DNA from 4 places in the Bradyrhizobium sp. 160 genome. Region 1 is predicted to be linked to each of the others. Evidence: predicted binding sites of a transcription regulator. Region 1 holds the regulator's gene; each other region holds the start of a gene.
The links. The regulator PhoB, encoded in region 1, activates phosphate uptake and scavenging genes when phosphate is short. The targets are predictions, from matches to a motif close to TGTCATNNANCTGTCAT.

Region 1 (4,603 bases):
CAATGGCCTGGCCGGGCTCAACTACCAGGTCTTCACCGAGAACACGCCCCCGCCCGGATCGAACGAGGGCGGTCTGCTCAACGCCATCGTCGGCTCGCTGATCATGACCGTGATCGGCGTCGGCATCGGCGCGCCGCTCGGCCTGTTCGCCGGCACCTATCTCGCCGAGTACGGCCGCAACGACAAGCTGACCTCGGTGATCCGCTTCATCAACGACATCCTGCTCTCGGCGCCTTCGATCATCATCGGCCTGTTCATCTACGGCGCGGTGGTGGTGCCGATGCGCGGCTTCTCGGCGATCGCCGGCGCGCTGGCGCTCGCCGTGATCGTGATCCCGGTCGTGGTGCGCACGACCGAAGACATGTTGCTGCTGGTGCCGAACCCGCTGCGTGAAGCCGCCAGCGCGCTCGGCCTGCCGCGTTCGCTGGTGATCAAACGGATCGCCTATCGTGCCGCGCGCTCCGGCCTGATCACGGGCGTGCTGCTGGCGACTGCGCGCGTCGCCGGCGAGACCGCGCCGCTGCTGTTCACGGCGCTATCGAACCAGTTCTTCAGCCTCGGTCTCGACAAGACGATGGCCAACCTGCCTGTCACCATCAACAACTTCGTGCAGAGCCCCTACGCCTATTGGAAGCAGCTCGCCTGGAGTGGGGCGCTGCTCATTACCCTGACCGTGCTTGCCCTGAACATTGGCGCGCGCATCCTTGGCGCCGAGAGGACTGCAAAATGAGTGAAATGTCTGTTTCCGTAAGTGCGCCGACCGTTCATCCCGGCTCACAGCCGCTACCCGAGGCGCCTGCCAAGGTGACCGCGCGCAACCTCAATTTCTACTACGGTGAGCACCACGCGCTGAAGAACATCAATCTGGCCCTCGGCACCAACCGCGTCACGGCCTTCATCGGCCCGTCGGGCTGCGGCAAGTCGACCCTGCTGCGCATCTTCAACCGGATGTACGATCTCTATCCAGGCCAGCGCGCCACCGGCCAGCTGTTGCTCGACCAGACCAACATCCTTGATCCCAAGCTGGACCTCAACCTGCTGCGCGCCCGGGTCGGCATGGTGTTCCAGAAACCGACGCCGTTCCCGATGACGATCTACGAGAACATCGCCTTCGGCATCCGCCTCTATGAGAAGATCTCGAAGTCCGAGATGGACGACCGCGTCGAGAAGGCGCTGCGCGGCGGCGCGCTGTGGAACGAGGTCAAGGACAAGCTCAACGCGTCCGGCCTGTCGCTCTCCGGCGGCCAGCAGCAGCGCCTCTGCATTGCCCGCACGGTCGCGGTACGGCCCGAAGTGATCTTGTTCGATGAGCCCTGCTCGGCGCTCGACCCGATCTCGACCGCCAAGGTCGAGGAGCTGATCCAGGAATTGTCCGAGAACTACACGATCGCGATCGTCACCCACAATATGCAGCAGGCGGCGCGCGTCTCTGATAAAACCGCCTTCATGTATCTCGGCGAGCTGATCGAGTTCGATGACACCAGCAAGATCTTCACGTCGCCGAGCGATCGGCGTACGCAGGATTACATCACCGGCCGGTTCGGCTGAGGAGACGGGACATGGGTACTGAACATACCGCAAAGGCCTTCGATACCGACCTCCAGGAGCTCACTCGCCTCGTCGCCGAGATGGGCGGCATCGCCGAGCGCATGATCGTCGATTCCGTCGACGCGCTGATCCGCCGCGACGTCGCGCTCGGCCAGCGCGTCGTCACCACCGATGCCGAGCTCGACGCGCTTCAGAAGCGCATCGAGGAGCGCGCCGTGCTCACCATCGCCCGCCGCCAGCCGATGGCGGTGGATTTGCGCGAGATCGTCGGCGCCATGCGCGTTGCCACCGATCTTGAGCGCATCGGCGACCTCGCCAAGAACATGGGCAAGCGCGTTGCGGCGCTGGAGACAGACTTCCATCCGCTGAAACTGTTCCGCGGCCTGGAGCACATGACCGACCTCGTGCAGCAGCAGGTCAAGTCGGTGCTTGATGCCTATGCCGCGCACGATTTGCCGGCGGCGATGGCAGTGTGGAAGGGCGACGAGGAAGTGGACGCCATCTGCACCTCTCTGTTTCGCGAGCTCCTCACTTATATGATGGAGGATCCGCGCAACATCTCGTTCTGCATCCATCTGATGTTCTGCGCCAAGAACATCGAGCGGATCGGTGATCACGCCACCAACATCGCCGAGACCGTGTTCTACATGATCGAGGGGCAGGCGATCACCGACAAGCGGCCGAAGGGCGACATGACGACCTTCGCCACGACGGTACCGAATACCTAGGGAGCGACGACAACATGGGCGCACGCATTATGGTGGTTGAGGACGAGGAAGCTCTCACCGAGCTTCTGCGTTACAACCTCGAAGGCGACGGCTATGACGTGGAGACGGTGATGCGCGGCGACGACGCCGACACCCGCCTTAAGGAACACATCCCCGATCTGATCGTGCTCGACTGGATGCTGCCGGGACTGTCCGGCATCGAGCTGTGCCGGCGGCTGCGCACCCGTCCCGAGACCAAGCAGCTCCCGATCATCATGCTGACCGCGCGCGGCGAGGAGAGCGAGCGGGTGCGGGGTCTTGCGACCGGCGCCGACGACTACATCGTCAAGCCGTTCTCGGTGCCGGAGCTGCTCGCGCGCGTGAAGGGCCTTCTGCGGCGCGCAAGCCCCGAGCGGCTCGCCACCGTGCTCGCCTATGGCGACATCGAGCTCGATCGCGACAAGCGCCGCGTCGCGCGTTCGGGCCGGCCGATCGATCTCGGCCCGACCGAATATCGCCTGCTGGAGTTTTTCCTGGAGCATCCCGGTCGCGTGTTCTCGCGCGAGCAGCTGCTCGACAGCGTCTGGGGCCGCGACATCTACATCGACGAGCGCACCGTCGACGTCCATATCGGCCGCCTGCGCAAGCTGCTCAATCTCGGCCGCGAGCAGGACCCGATCCGTACCGTCCGCGGCGCGGGTTATGCGCTGGATGATCGGTTTGCAAAGGCGGAGCAGACGTAGGCCCAGCTGCGTCAACAATCTCGGCCGTCGTCCCGGACAAGCGTAGCTCCGGCAACGCGCAGCGTTGTCCGGAGCGAAGCGCCGATCCGGGACCCGGGCCCATTGTTGCGCGAAAAAGGTAACTCCGAGGCCCCGTAACCACGGCTTGCGGTGGCTATCGGTCCCGGATCGGCGCTACGCTTGTCCGGGACGACATCGGGTTTGTTGCGCCGTCACCGCGTGACGGCTGCCGGCTCGATCTCAGGAAATAATCACCGCGTGCTCGGCTTCGGTGCCGCCCGCCGGCGATCCGCTGCCGGCTGATAGGCGACGCGCGAGTGCTGGGCGCAGTAGGGCAGGCCTGACAGCGCCTTGCCGCCACAGAAGAAGAAGTCCGGGCTGGAGGGATCGCCGACCGGCCAGTGGCACGTCGCCTCGTTCAATTCCAGCAGCGACAGCCGCTGGCTCATCGGCACCACGTTGTCGTAGGTGACCGGTTCGGCCTCCACCTCGACCTCGAAGGCCTGCGCCAGCGCGGTGTTGCCGCGCGAGATCGGCCGGGTCACCCGCATCATATGCTGCGCGGGCCGCGCCTTGCGCGGCCGCGGCGCTGCCGATGAAGGGCTCTTGGCGCGGCCCGACAGGCCAAGCCTGTGCACTTTGCCGATCACGGCATTGCGGGTCACATTGCCGAGCTCGGCCGCGATCTGGCTGGCCGAAAGTCCGGCCTCCCAGAGCTTCTTCAGCTGCTCGACGCGATCATCGGACCAGGTCAAAACCGTCATTGCACCCTTTCCCTCGTTGCGCGCCGCCATCCTGGGGCCTCACAGCGAATGCTTAAGCCTTGAAAAACCCGTGCCGTCAGAATCCCTTAAGGCTCGCCGGGCGCGTGACTGACGCCCGAACGTTTACGCCGGTACATGAGGACTCTTGGGATCAGAACCGCTGCACGAGATGTCGTATCTGACAGTCCAAACGCTACAATATGGCGTGACTCCCGCGCAAGAGTCCGCCGACTCGCTTCCACATGTTCCGTGGTGAAAACCCTGCAAGATCGGCACCGCAAGACTACGGATTCGGCGTTTCGCGAGGCTTTCCGGGCGGCATTGACACCCGTCTTGCCAGGCATAAGATGGTGACGCGTGCCGCCCTTAAAAGGCGGCACGTTTCGTTTTCCGGACCGGTCAATGGTGCGCTGCGCAAGGCATGCCAGGCAGGTCTCAACGTCCAAATGCAACATCCAAGTGATGGTCATGACCAACAGCGCCGCGCCGCATCTGCTTCCCGTTTTCGCCAGGGCGGACCTTGGCTTCGAGCGCGGCGAAGGCTGCTGGCTGATCGCGACCAATGGCGATCGCTATCTCGATTTCACCTCGGGCGTCGCGGTGAACGCGCTCGGCCACGCCCATCCCGCATTGGTCAAGGCGTTGCAGGAGCAGGCGACCAGGCTCTGGCACATGTCGAACCTGTTCCAGAGTCCCGATGGCGAACGGCTTGCAACGCGTCTGTGCAACGAAAGTTTCGCGGACTTCGTGTTCTTCTGCAATTCCGGCGCCGAAGCGTTGGAATGCGTGATCAAGGTCGTGCGGCGCTATCACGCCGCCAAGGGCCATCCCGATCGCTATC
Region 2 (4,603 bases), on a different contig from region 1:
AATGCGGTGGCGCGTCTGAATCACGGTTGCCTCGTCCGTCGCCGTCGTGGTGGCGACGCCCGCCGTCTTGGCGAAGAACTTTCGGATCGAGATCGCGTTGGTGGTGTCGTCGGAGCCCTGGTCGATCACCTTCAGCACGTCCTCAGGTCCCAGGATCGCCGCCGTCACCTGCACGCCACCGGTGCCCCAGCCATAGGGCATCGGCATTTCGCGGCTGGCGAACGGCACCTGATAGCCGGGGATCGCGATCGCCTTGAGGATCGCACGGCGGATCATCCGCTTGGTCTGTTCGTCGAGATAGCCGAAATTATAGGCGGGCGCGTTCATTCCGCGGCCTCCTTCATGGCATCGGGCGCATTGGCCTCGGCAAATTCCTGGCGCAGCTTGCGGAGCAGGCCGAGCTCGGACTGGAAGTCGACGTAATGCGGCAGCTTGAGATGCTCGACGAAGCCGGTCGCCTGCACGTTGTCCGAATGCGACATTACGAACTCCTCGTCCTGCGCGGGGGCACGCACCTCCTCGCCGAGCTCGCGAGCGCGCAGCGCACGATCCACCAGCGCCATCGACATGGTCTTGCGCTCACTCTGGCCGAAGGCGAGGCCATAGCCGCGGGTGAAGCACGGCGCTTCCGTCGCCGAGCCCTTGAACTGGTTGACCATCTGGCACTCGGTCAGCTCGATCGAGCCGAGCGGCACGGCGAAGCCGACGTCCTCGGCGAAAAATTCGACATCGACCTCGCCGAAGCGAATCTCGCCGGCAAAGGGATGGTTCCGGCCGTAACCGCGCTGGGTGGAATAGCCCATCGCCAGCAGAAAGCCTTCGTCACCACGCGCCAGATTTTGCAGGCGCAGGTCGCGGTCCGCCGGAAAATTCAGCGGCTCGCGGGTGAGATCGCCGACGCTGGCGCCGTCCTCGGCCTGCGGCGAGGACTCGATCAGTCCGTCGCGGCCAAGAATATCCGTCACGCGCGGCGTGGGTGCCGTTGATGCTTCCGCCGTCACTGGCGCTTCCGGCACAACGCCTTCTGCGAGCGAAGGATCGAGCAGGCGGTGGGTATAATCGAAGGTCGGCCCGAGGATCTGGCCACCTGGAATATCCTTGAAGGTCGACGACACTCGCCGCTGCACGCGCATCGCGCCGGTGTCGACCGGCTCGCTCGCGCCAAAGCGCGGCAGCGTGGCGCGGAAGGCACGGACCAGGAAGATCGCCTCGATCAGATCGCCCCGCGCCTGCTTGATCGCGAGCGCGGCGAGCTGGCGGTCATAGAGCGAGCCCTCGCTCATGACGCGGTCCACGGCGAGACCGAGCTGCTCCGAGATCTGCTCGAGCGTGACTTCCGGAACGCTTGGGTCACCGCGCCGCGCGTTTGCAAGCAGGAGATGGGCGTTCTCGATGGCGCGTTCGCCGCCTTTGACTGCGACATACATGCGGTCAGCTTCCCTTGTTCGCGACGCGCGTGGTGCGCGGGATCGCAACCACGGCATCATCGGCAACCAGCACCACATCGAGGCCGCGCGGAAACAGCGCCTCGTTGAACCGCAGGCGCTCGAACAGATCGAACGGCTTGATCGACGCCTGGAGCGTCGTGGCGCTATCGATGCCGGGGCCGCGCAGCTCCAAGCTGCGTCCCGAGCCCAGACTATCGACCTGAAGGATCAATGTGGTCGAGCGATCCGGATATTCGTTGGTGCCGAGCGCAAAGCTTTCGAGCGGCGGCAGCGCCGCGCCGTCGCTGATCAGCGCGAAGCTGGCAATCGAAGTGTCCTGCACCACCGGCGCGCCAGTGTGGAACTTGAGCCATTTCATCACGTCGGAATTTTCTGCCATGCGCGCATCGAGCCAGAGTGGCGTGTCATGATCGAACAGCGTCAGCGCGATCGCGGCGGTGCCGCGCATCATCGTATGGGGCGCTCCGGCTGTCGGAACGATGCGCTGGACCGAACCCGGCCGCGCCATCGCATCCATGACCGAACGAAAGGTCGATTGCGCCGACAGAACCCTGTCGGCGAAACCCGGCGGCAGTTCTGCAATCGTGGTCATGATCTCACCCCTCACCGCGCACCATGGTGTAGAAATCAACCTTCGTCGCGGCAGTCTTCGCCGCTGCCTGCTGGCGCCTCGTCATAAGCTGCTCGCGCAACGGCGCGATAATTTCGCGCTCGACGGCTGCGCCAAAATCGCTGGACTGCACCAGCGCGTCGCACAGCGCGATCAGCCGCGCCTTCTCACCATCGCGGCCGAGTGTGTAGCCGAAGCCGACCTCGCCACTGGCAAGCCGGACCGCCGCACGCGAGACCGTGGCTTCGCCGAGGTTGAACGGTGCACCGTCGCCGCCGACCCGGCCGCGCAGCATGACGAGACCGTTTTCGCCTTCGCGCAGATTTTGATGGGCCGGCAGGGCGAGTGTGCGGAGGCGGGCGGCGATCTCGCCCGCCTCCGCGTGCGCCAGCACGGCCATCGCGGCCTTGCGCTGGGCTTGCTGGTCATTCTGCTGGGTCACCAAATCCACCGAACTTGCCGATTCTAAGTTGTCTATGATACTAGACAACTTCATAAAGGAGCGCCATGACTGTTTCGTGACAAAGGCGTGATTTCTCAGCTAGGCTGACCAGCGATATGAGCATGCAAGACACTGCATCTTCGGGCGTCGCGCTGTGGCGCCTCATCGCCGACGGCATCGAGCGCGGTATCGCCGACGGCCGCTTTGCCGCCGGCGACAAATTACCGGGCGAGATGGAGATCGCGGAAACCTACCGCGTGAACCGCCACACCGTGCGGCGCGCGCTGGCCGCGCTGGCCGAGCGCGGCCTGGTGCGGGCCGAGCGCGGCAGCGGAACCTATGTCGAGGCGCAGAAGCTGGCCTATCCGCTGCGCTCGCGCACCCGGTTCTCCGAGATCGTCGGCGCCGGCGGCCGCGAGCCGCGCGGCCAGTTGATCGAGACCTCCAATGACGTCGCAACCCGGGAGCTGGCGCGCGAGCTCGGCTTGAAGGCCGGCGCGCCGCTGGTGCGGATCGAGGCGATTCGCCTCGCCGATCGCACGCCGATCTGCGTCTCCACCACGTGGTTGTCGGCCGAGTTGTTTCCGGGCGCAGGCGCCGTGTTCGCCGCGACGCGCTCGATGACGAAGTTGCTGGAGCACTACGGCATCCGCGACTACCGCCGCGGCGCGACCCGGATAACGGCCGGCATCGTCGACGCGACCGACGCCGCCCGGCTCGATCTTGCACTGGGACGACCGATCCTCGTGGTCGATGCCACCGACCACGATCTCGGCGGCAGACCGCTGGTGACAAAGCACTCGCGGTTCGCGGCGGAGCGGGTGGAGTTTTTGGTGGAGAACGGGTGAGCCCTCTTCCCCTCTCCCCTTGTGGGAGAGGGTGGCTCGCCGCACAGCGGCGAGACGGGTCAGGGGTCCTCTCCGCGAGTCCAGCTCTCATTTGAATGCGCGGAGACGGATCCCTCATCCGGCGCTTCGCGCCCCCTTCTCCCACAAGGCGAGAAGGGAAGAAGACTGCGGCCGCACCTGAGTTAAGCGATAGCCCTTCGTCCGATAATCGCAAAGCGCAGCTTGCCGGAAATGAAATCGATCGCGGCAACCGCAACCAAGATCATCAGGATCAGGAACGACACCTTCTGCCATTCCAAGACGCGGATCTGCTCGGCGAGCTGGAGGCCAATGCCGCCGGCACCGACAATGCCGATGATTGTGGCCGAGCGGGTGTTGGATTCGATGAAATAGAGCACCTGACCGGCGATCACGGGCAGGACCTGCGGCAGCAGCCCGAAGCGAATCTCGTGCAGCGCGCTGCCGCCGGAAGCGCGGATGCCTTCAACCTGCTTCTGGTCGGCGCCCTCGATCGCCTCCGAGAACAGTTTTCCGAAGGCGCCGAAATCCGACACGGCGATGGCGAGCACGCCGGCGAACGGGCCGAGCCCGACCACATTGATCCACACCAGCGCCCAGATCAGCGTGTCGACGCCGCGGATCGAATCCAGCAAGCGGCGAACGGGAAAGCGCAGGATCTTCGACGGCACCACGTTGCGCGCGGCCAGCAGACTGACCGGGAGCGCGAACAGCGCCGCCAGCGTCGTGCCGAGCAGCGCGATCGACAGCGTCTCGCCCAGCGCCTTCAGATAGACCGGAAACGAGGAGCCGGGATCGGGCGGGATCATCATCAGGCTGATCCAGCCGAGCTGGCTGAGGCCTGCGAGGAATCGTGACGGCGAGAAATCGAGATCGACCAGACCATAGATCAGGATCGCGAACGCCGCGACGATCATCGCGGGCGTTGCAAGCCGCGCCGAGGCCGGCCGGTCGAACACATCGGGATAGCGGGCGCGGATTTCTCGCGACTCGACTTGCTGCGGCCCGGTCACGTCCGCGCCTCCTTGCCGAACAGCCGGCCGCGCAGCCATCCGGTGGTGATGTCGATGATGAAGACGGTCACGATGATGGTGAGCAGGATCGCGCTGACGTCGGAGTAATAGAACTTGCGGATGGCGACGACGAGCTCCTGGCCGATGCCGCCGGCGCCGACGAAGCCCATCACCGAGGCTTCGCGAACGTTGATCTCGAAGCGCAGCAGCGCGTAGCTGGCATA
Region 3 (4,603 bases), on a different contig from region 1:
TGTCGAGACCGAGCGCTGCAAACCGGGACCGCAGCATCTCGATAATCGGTCCGCGCCGCTCCGCATCCAGCCGGCCGGTCAGGGTCATGTGGAAGCGGAACTCCTCCATCACATAAGGATAGCCCCAGCGATCGAGATAATCGCGCTGCCGTTCGCTCAGCTTCTCGGGCCTGCGTCGTGCGCGGTCTTCCGCCGTCAGGGCCGCACGAAAAGAATCGAAGTCGCGGGCGCAATCGGCGGCGAGCTGCCCGAGCGCGCCGACAGGCTCGGCCGGAATGACGGCGATGAAGCCGCTGATGGCATCGACGACCGGTCGTATCGCCGGAATTGGTCGCTCCTTACCAGCAAATGCCGCGCAGGCCGCCGCGAGCTCGGCCTCGCTCTTGCCCGGCGCCAGCATCATCGGCGCCTTCAGTGTGGCGTGAAAGCCGTATTTGCGGGGATCGGCGCTGATATCGCGCCAGTCCGGCGCGACATCCAGTGCCTCGCGCGGAAACGGCACTTCGTCGCCGCTGTAGGCATCATAGCCGAGCAGCTCGGCGCCGAAGCGGGAGAGGGCGCTGTCGGCGCCGGCCGCAAAATAGATCGCGTAGCGGGGAAAACCTGTCATCGCCTCAGCATAACCAATCTAAGCCGCAACGACAGCCTCGCGCGGCGCCGCCGCTGCCGCAAGCAGCCGCGTCGCATCGGTGAGATGCACCAGCTTGCCGCCTGATATCACGGCGATCAGCCGCGGCCGCAACTCCACGCTGTCGTCGACCAAAAGAATGTCGGCGCGGCGCCCTTGCGCGATGGCGCCGCGATCGGTAAGGCCGGTTGCACGCGCAGGTCCGGCAGAGACCAAATCCCAGGCCTGCTCCAGCGGCAGCACGCGGTCGGCGGCGAGCCGGAATGCGGCCAGCAGCTGCGCCGGATAGTAATAGTCCGAGGCCAGCACCGAGCAGAGACCCTTGGCGACCATGTCCGACGCTCTGGTCCAGCCGGTGTGACTGCCGCCGCGCACGACGTTCGGGGCGCCATAAACGATGGCGTCGCCGTGGCTTGCTGCCGCCCGCGCTGTCTCCTCGTTGATCGGAAACTCGGCGATCATCGCACCGAGATCGCGAAACTCCTGGCGCATCGCCGGCGTCGCATCGTCATGCGAAAGCATCCGCACCCCGGCGGCGCGGGCCGCCGCCGCGAGCCGCGAGAGCGACGCCGGAACGTCGGCGGCGCGCGCCACCACACGTTCGACCAGCCGGTCAAATTCCTCGCTCGACAGCCCGGTGCGCTCCACCATGCGGTTGCGCTTGCGCGGCTTGGCCATATCGGCAAGCGTGCCGTCCATGTGGTCGTTGAAGGCGAACAGGTCGACGCGGCCTTCCGCGAGCCACTGGCTGATCTCGGTCTCGGCATCGAGATTGTAGGTCTCGTGCCGCAGATGGAAGCGGGTGTCGGCGGCGAATTGCGGACGCTGCCGCTCGATCGCCTCCATCAAGCCGCGCGCATTGCCAGCGCTGCGCAGGCCAGGCTCCCACGAACAGGTCGTGGCGTGGAACACCGTGGTGATGCCGTTGCTGATCGCCTGACGATCACTGTCGGCGAGCGCGACGTCGATCGGGAAATCGACGCCGGCGCGCGGCATCATCTGGCGCTCGAAGGCATCGCCATGCAGATCGACGATGCCTGGCAGCACCAGCAGGTCGCGCGCATCAATCGCGAGCCGCGCGCGGCCGCGAGGGACATCGACCAACGCAATGTCCGTTCCGGACACGAGAAGTGAGGTTTCGACGAGCTCGGCGCCGATCAGGGCCCGGCCGCCTTCAAGGAAAATGTCTGTCACGCGACCGCGCTTGGTTTGCTGGCAGGAGGACCGGTGAAAGAGCTCGCCCGTGCTTCGTATGTCGCGAGGAAATCTTCAATCCCGAGCTTGCGGAAATCGGGCAGCGCTTCACGCAATTTGTCGTGATCCCAGTCCCACCAGGCGAGCTTGGCGAGCCGGCCGGCGATCTGCTCCGAGAACCGCCGCCGCACGATGCGCGCCGGATTGCCGGCGACGATGGTGTAGGCCGGCACGTCCTTGGTCACGATAGCGCCCGCCGCGATCACCGCGCCGGTGCCGATATTGCGGCCGGGCAGCACGATCGCGCCGTGGCCGATCCAGACATCGTGACCGATATGGACGTGATGTTGACGGCGCCAGTCGAAGAACTCGGTGTCGTCGCTCTCGCCTTCGAAATAGGCGCTTGAACGGTAGGTGAAATGCGCCTGGGTCGCACGATGCATCGGATGATTGCCGGGATTGATCCGCGTCATTGCCGCGATCGAGCAGAACTTTCCGATGGTGGTGTAGGTGATCTGGGCATCGTTGACGACATAGGAGTAATCGCCCATCGCCACGTCATGCAGTACGGTGCGCGCGCCGACCTCGGTGTAGGCGCCGAGCCTGGCCTCGTGCAGCTTGGCCGAGGGATCAATGGTCGGCTGAATCGAAAGAGCTCTGGCGGCCATGTTGCATCCGAAGCGCGAGGGTGGGGCATTTTTCTTGGAGCGGCTTGATGACAATGCTTTGATGACAACGTCATGACGTGGCGATGACAGGGGATGACGTGTGTTGGATCGCCGCACCGCAACGCGGATGTCACACAAGTGTTAAGCGCCAGCGTTAGCGGTGGGTTCAGTTAATCTGGAGCCCTGCATGCTGGTGGTGGAAGGTCTGACGTGTCGCTTCGGCGCAAAGGCCGCGGTGGACGACGCTTCGTTTCAAGTTTCCCCGGGCGGCTTCGTCGGTGTGATCGGACGCTCCGGCGCCGGCAAGTCGACCCTGCTGCGGACCATCAACCGCCTGGCGACGCCGACCGCGGGCCGCATCCTGTTCGATGGCACCGATGTCACCGCGCTGCGCGGCAAGGAGCTGCGGCAATGGCGGGCGCGCTCGGCGATGATCTTCCAGCAGTTCAATCTGGTCGGCCGGCTCGATGTCCTCACCAACGTCCTGATGGGACGCCTCGCAACGATGCCCGCCTGGCGCTCGCTGTCGCAGCTCTGGCCCGAGCAGGACAAGGCGCTGGCGATGTCCGCGCTGGAGCAGTTCGACATCGCTGCGCTCGCCGCCCAGCGCGCCGACCAGCTCTCCGGCGGACAGCAGCAGCGCGTGGCGATTGCCCGCGCCCTGGTGCAGCAGCCCGACATCATCCTCGCCGACGAACCGATTGCCTCGCTCGATCCGCGCAACACCAAGATCGTGATGGATGCGCTGCTGCGCATCAACAAGCATTTCGGCATCACCGTGCTCTGCAATCTGCATTCGCTCGATCTGGCGCGCAGCTATTGCGACCGCCTGATCGGCATGGCGCAGGGCCGCGTGGTGTTCGATGGCGCGCCGGCCGCGCTGACCGATCACGTGGCGCGCGAGCTCTACGATCTCGAGGCTGCCGACGTCATGGGCGGCATGCCCATCCCGGCGCCCGAGGGCGTCCCGGCGCTTGGAACGGCGGCTGCCGCCTGAGCCTCGCCCGATTAGTTCAAGTCTTTTGCGTCAACCGACCCCAACCGACGAAGAGGGTATCATGATCACTCGCAGATTAATCCTTGCCGGCGCCGCCGCGCTCGCGCTTGCCACCTCCGCCTCGGCGGACGACTGGAAAGCCAAATATCCCGAGCTGACCTTCGCGGTCATTCCAGCGGAAAACGCTTCGGGCGTCACTGAGCGCTGGGCGCCGTTCATGAGCTATCTCTCCAAGGAATTGGGCGTGAAGGTCACGCTGCGCATCGCCAACGACTACGCCGCGGTGATCGAGGGCCAGCGCGCCGGCAACATCCATATCGCGAGCTATGGCTCGGCCTCGTTCGCCCGCGCCCGTCTGACCGGCGTCAAGACCGATGCCTTCGCCAACGACATCAACGCCGACGGCTCGACCGGCTATTATTCCGTGTTTTTCGTCAAGGCGAGCAGCCCCTACAAGAAGGTCGATGACCTCAAGGGCAAGAACCTCGGCCTCGTCGACCCGAACTCGACCTCGGGCAACAACGTGCCGCGCTTCGAGCTGGACAAGATGGGCATCGCCGACGCCGACACCTATTTCGGCAAGGTCGTCTTCACCGGCAGCCACGAGAACGCGATGCTGGCGCTGGCGCAGGGCACGGTCGACGTCGCCGCCAACCAGTGGACCAGCGATGACGATTCGACGCTGGCGCAGATGCTGACCAAGGGCATGTTGAAGAATGCCGACGGCTCGCCGATGAAGAAGGACGATTTCCGCATCATCCATAAGTCGGCGCCGATCATCAACGGCCCATACGCCTACAACTCGGACCTGCCGGACGACGCCAAGGCGGCGATCGCGAAGGCGTTCTTCGACGCGCCGGCCAAGGACAAGGCGGCCTTCGATCGCCTCCAGGACGGCCAGAAGAAGGGCTTTCATCCCGCCACCAACAAGGACTGGGATGGCACGATCGAGCTGATCAAGTTCGTCGATGCGCTGCGTAAGAAGAAGGCGTCCTGAGTTTGGGACGATGCACTGGAGCCGGGTCGATGGACCCGGCTCTTTCTCTTTGATCGACCACTTGTTCTGACCAGATGACCGTCGCGGTTTCGATCCTTCCCGAGCAGCAGCTTGCGGTG
Region 4 (4,603 bases), on a different contig from region 1:
CCGGCGCACCGGTCTTGTTCGAGATCACCAGCGAAATCTCCGCCGGAAAATCCGCCGAGCTTGCTGCCTTGATCAGCGCGGCCATGTTGGAGCCGCGGCCGGAGATCAGGATGGCGACGCGGCGCTTCATCACAGCGCCAGGTCGAGATGGCCGTTATAGACGACGCGGTGCTCGCCCTCGGCGGGAATCACGGTGCCGAGCTGCGCCACGGTTTCGCCGGCATCGGTGAAGACCTCGACCACCTGGTCGACCTTGTCGGGCTCGACGATCGCGATCATGCCGATGCCGCAATTGAAGGTGCGCAGCATTTCGAGCTCGGTGATGCCAGCCTGCGCGGCCAGCCATTTGAACACCGGCAGCACCGGCAGGCGTGCGAGGTCAATGCCGACGCCGAGGTTCTTCGGCAGCACGCGCGGAATGTTGTCGGTGAAACCGCCGCCGGTGATGTGGGCTAGCCCCTTCACCGCGCCGGTCTCGCGGATCGCACGCAGGCAGGATTTGACGTAGAGCCGCGTTGGCGTCAGCAGCGCGCCGCCGAGCGTCATGACCGGCGCAAACGGCGCCTGCGCCTGAAAGCCGAGACCGGATTGTTCCACGATCTTGCGCACCAGCGAGAAGCCGTTGGAATGCACGCCCGACGACGCGAGCCCGATCACGGCGTCGCCTGCCGCGATGTCCGGGCGCGGCAGGAGCGTACCGCGTTCGGCGGCGCCGACTGCAAAGCCGCCGAGGTCGTAATCGCCGTCTTTGTAGAGGCCGGGCATCTCGGCCGTTTCGCCGCCGATCAAGGCGCAGCCGGATTCGCGGCAGCCCTCCGCAACACCCGCGACGATCGCGGCGGTGGCCTCCGGATCGAGCTTGCCGCAGGCGAAATAGTCCAGGAAGAACAGCGGCTCGGCGCCCTGGACCACGAGGTCGTTGACGCTCATTGCGACAAGATCGATCCCGATGCCGCCATGCAGCCCGGTCTCGATCGCGATTTTGACCTTGGTGCCGACGCCATCGGTGGCGGCGACCAGGACGGGGTCCTTGAAACCGGCCGCCTTGAGATCGAACAGGCCGCCGAAACCGCCGATCTCGGCGTCGGCGCCGGGCCGCGCGGTGGCGCGCACCATCGGCTTGATCAGGTCGACGAGACGGTTGCCCGCGTCGATATCGACGCCTGAATCGGCGTAAGTGAGGCCGTTTTTGCGGTCGGTCATGCCCGATTTCCAGTGGGTTTGCGGCTGGTTACGTCGAATTCCGGGGACACGCAATGGCAAGCGTGGCGCCCCGCGCTATAGTATGTAGATATCAACCGGTTCAGCCTCCCTAGGGGCCGGATCCGAGGTCAGGCCGGGTGCCGGGAAGCGCCGCGTGAGTATTCCGAATATCATTACCCTGGGCCGCATCATGCTGGTCCCGATCATCGTCTGGGCCATCGTGTCGAGCCAAATGGAGGTGGCGTTCGCGGTCTTCCTGATCGCCGGTATCAGCGATGCCGTGGACGGTTTCCTGGCCAAGCGGTTCAACATGGCGAGTGAGCTCGGCGCCCTGCTCGATCCGCTCGCGGACAAGGCGCTGCTGGTCTCGATCTACATGGCGCTCGGCATCTGGGGGGCGATTCCGCGCTGGATCGTCATCCTGGTGGTCTCGCGCGACATCATGATCGTCACCGCCGTGATCGTATCCTGGCTGTTCGACCGGCCGGTCGAGATGAAGCCATCAAAGGTGTCCAAGCTCAATACTGTGGCACAAGTGGCATTCGCGGCGCTGGTGCTGGCGGCGCTTGCCTTCGGCTTCAAGCCGGCACCCTATGACATGATCCTGATGGGCCTCGTCGCGGTATTCACGCTCTCCTCGGTGTCGCTCTATCTCGTCGAGTGGCTGCGGCACATGAGCACGATTGAGGCCAAATGAGTGGATGTGGCCCCGCAAAAGGCCAACTCCCGCTCGAAAGTCGAATCTTTTCAGACGAGGCCGGGACGCCGGCACGGAGCAAGGCAAGCGTGGCAGGCCGCGTTCATCCCCGACAATTGGCGTTTTCGCTGCCGCATGCGGAAAGCCTCAGCCGGGACAATTTCCTTGAGGGTCCCGCCAACGCGGTCGGTCTAGGCCTGATCGACGCCTGGCCGGAATGGCCGAACCGGATCATGTGGTTGACCGGCCCCGAAGGCAGCGGCAAGAGCCATCTCGCCGCGATCTGGGCCGAGGTATCAGGCGCCCGCTCGACCACGGCCGATGCGCTGACCGCCGCCGCGGTCCCGGGCGCGCTCGCGACCGGAGCGCTGGTGGTCGAAGATCTCAAGGCAAAAGAGTTTGACGAGCGCGCCCTCTTCCACCTGATGAATCTCGCCCGCGAGGATGGCGCCTACGTCCTCTTCACCGGGCGCGAGGTACCCGCATCGCTCGAGATCGAGCTTCGCGACCTGCGCTCGCGTCTGCGCGCCGTGCCGGTGGTCGCGTTGCTGTCGCCGGACGACCAGCTTTTCCGCGGCCTGATCGTCAAATTCTGCGCTGACCGCCAGCTCACGGTGGATGAGAGCGTCGTCAGCTACCTCGCGACCCGGCTGGAGCGATCCTCGGCCGCCGCCCGGCGGGCGGTAGAATTGCTCGACAGCGAGGCCCTGCGGCTTGGCCGCCCCGTCACCCGGGCGCTGGCGGCTGAGCTGCTTCGGGACGTCTGACCCGTCCGCCGGCACCAGCCGCTTGACGCGGTGGAACGGCGGAACATCAATGTCATCGAGATGAATACGCCGGTAGCGTTACAACCCGACGATGGCCAAATCATCCTTTTGGACCGCTGGCGAGTTACGTTATCGGCAACGTCATCGAAACGTCATCGCTCTAACACATGCTCCCGCCGATTTTGCGCGTAAGTCGCAATTGGGGTGAACTGGATGGATCGACTTCTCATGGACTCTGCGCAAGCTGTTGAAATCAAAGAAAAAGCCCCGGAAACGGAGAGCCTGCCGGCGATCGCTTCGAGCCCCGAACGGTTCATCAACCGCGAGCTGTCCTGGCTGCATTTCAACCGCCGCGTCTTGGAGGAATCGGTCAATCCCAGCCATCCCATGCTGGAGCGGGTGCGATTCCTGTCGATCTCGGCAAACAATCTCGACGAGTTCTTCATGGTCCGCGTCGCCGGCATCAAGGCCCAGGTACGCGAGGGCATTGCCGAGCGCAGCCCAGACGGTCTGACCCCGTCGGAGCAGCTTGCGTTGATCAATCGCACCGTCTCCCAACTTGCCTCCGACCAGCAGGCGATCTGGCGCGACCTGCGCGGCACGCTCGCCGAGGTCGGCATCGTCCTGGTCGACGGCAAGGACGTCACCAAGCCGGAACGGAGCTGGATCGAGGACTACTTCCTCAACAACGTGTTCCCGCTGCTGACGCCGCTCGCAATCGATCCGGCCCACCCCTTCCCGTTCATTCCGAGCCTCGGCTTCACCATCGCGCTCCAGCTCACGCGCGCTGCCGACGGCAAGCAGATGAACGCCCTGATCCGCATGCCCGGCAAGATCGACCGCTTCATCCGCCTGCCGGCCGAAGGCAAGGCCGTCCGGCTGATTTCGCTGGAACAGGCAACCGCCCTGTTCATCAATCGTCTCTTCCCCGGCTACAATCTGCACGGCCAGGGCGCTTTCCGCATCATCCGCGACTCCGAGCTCGAAATCGAGGAAGAGGCCGAAGACCTGGTCCGCCTGTTCGAGACTGCGCTGAAGCGGCGGCGGCGCGGGTCGGTGATCCGTCTCGAGATCGACGCCAAGATGCCGGAGCAGCTGCGCAGCTTCGTGCAGCATGCGCTGTCGACGGCTGACGACGAGGTGTTTCTGGTCGACGGCGTGCTCGCCATGAACGAGCTTTCGCAGCTCACTCGTCTCGACCGTCCCGACCTCGAATTCACCCCTTACGTGCCTCGCCATCCCGAGCGGGTGCGCGAGCATGCCGGCGACGTCTTCGCTGCGATCCGGCAGAAGGATCTCATCGTCCATCACCCCTACGAGTCCTTCGACGTGGTGGTGCAGTTTCTGCAGCAGGCCGCGCGCGACCCAGATGTAGTCGCGATCAAGCAGACGCTCTACCGCACCTCCAACAACTCGCCGATCGTGCGCGCGCTCGCCGAAGCCGCCGAGGCCGGCAAGTCGGTCACGGCGCTGATCGAGCTGAAGGCGCGCTTCGACGAAGAGGCCAACATCCGCTGGGCGCGCGACCTCGAGCGCGCCGGCGTGCAGGTCGTCTACGGCTTTCTCGAACTGAAGACGCACGCAAAGCTCTCGATGGTGGTGCGCCGCGAGGGCGGCAGCCTCACGACTTACGTGCATACCGGCACCGGCAATTATCACTCGGTGACCGCGCGCATCTACACCGACCTCTCCTACTTCACATCGGACCCGACCATCGGCCGCGACGCGGCTCGCGTGTTCAATTTCATCACGGGCTATGCCGCGCCGAGCGATCTGGAGAAGATGGCGGTGTCGCCATTGACCTTGCGCAAGCGCATCATCGAGCACATCCAGGGCGAGACCGCGCATGCACGGCACGGCCGGCACGGCGCGGTCTGGATGAAGATGAACGCGCTGGTCGACCCCGACATCATCGACGCGCTCTACGAGGCCTCGC

Region 2: the regulator PhoB is predicted to act here: its motif matches at 2,566-2,582, upstream of phnF (phosphonate metabolism transcriptional regulator PhnF).
Region 3: the regulator PhoB is predicted to act here: its motif matches at 2,552-2,568, upstream of phnC (phosphonate ABC transporter ATP-binding protein).
Region 4: the regulator PhoB is predicted to act here: its motif matches at 2,807-2,823, upstream of IVA98_RS18165 (RNA degradosome polyphosphate kinase).

The regions. Positions count from the first base shown of each region.
Region 1 covers NZ_JADPKD010000028.1:444,464-449,066, forward strand. The annotation lists gene pstA (phosphate ABC transporter permease PstA) at 1-730, shown strand, start outside; gene pstB (phosphate ABC transporter ATP-binding protein PstB) at 727-1,548, shown strand; gene phoU (phosphate signaling complex protein PhoU) at 1,560-2,276, shown strand; gene phoB (phosphate regulon transcriptional regulator PhoB) at 2,291-2,998, shown strand; gene IVA98_RS11660 (GcrA family cell cycle regulator) at 3,250-3,762, opposite strand; gene IVA98_RS11665 (aspartate aminotransferase family protein) at 4,231-4,603, shown strand, end outside.
Region 2 covers NZ_JADPKD010000083.1:259,216-263,818, forward strand. The annotation lists gene IVA98_RS35200 (alpha-D-ribose 1-methylphosphonate 5-phosphate C-P-lyase PhnJ) at 1-327, opposite strand, end outside; gene IVA98_RS35205 (carbon-phosphorus lyase complex subunit) at 324-1,427, opposite strand; gene phnH (phosphonate C-P lyase system protein PhnH) at 1,432-2,040, opposite strand; gene phnG (phosphonate C-P lyase system protein PhnG) at 2,045-2,509, opposite strand; gene phnF (phosphonate metabolism transcriptional regulator PhnF) at 2,617-3,348, shown strand; gene phnE (phosphonate ABC transporter, permease protein PhnE) at 3,531-4,418, opposite strand; gene phnE (phosphonate ABC transporter, permease protein PhnE) at 4,376-4,603, opposite strand, start outside.
Region 3 covers NZ_JADPKD010000083.1:264,431-269,033, reverse strand. The annotation lists gene IVA98_RS35255 (DUF1045 domain-containing protein) at 1-610, opposite strand, end outside; gene IVA98_RS35250 (alpha-D-ribose 1-methylphosphonate 5-triphosphate diphosphatase) at 629-1,822, opposite strand; gene IVA98_RS35245 (LbetaH domain-containing protein) at 1,819-2,490, opposite strand; gene phnC (phosphonate ABC transporter ATP-binding protein) at 2,678-3,487, shown strand; gene phnD (phosphonate ABC transporter substrate-binding protein) at 3,549-4,484, shown strand; gene phnE (phosphonate ABC transporter, permease protein PhnE) at 4,559-4,603, shown strand, end outside.
Region 4 covers NZ_JADPKD010000047.1:7,239-11,841, forward strand. The annotation lists gene purN (phosphoribosylglycinamide formyltransferase) at 1-130, opposite strand, end outside; gene purM (phosphoribosylformylglycinamidine cyclo-ligase) at 130-1,203, opposite strand; gene IVA98_RS18155 (CDP-alcohol phosphatidyltransferase family protein) at 1,358-1,900, shown strand; gene IVA98_RS18160 (P-loop NTPase family protein) at 1,990-2,667, shown strand; gene IVA98_RS18165 (RNA degradosome polyphosphate kinase) at 2,896-4,603, shown strand, end outside.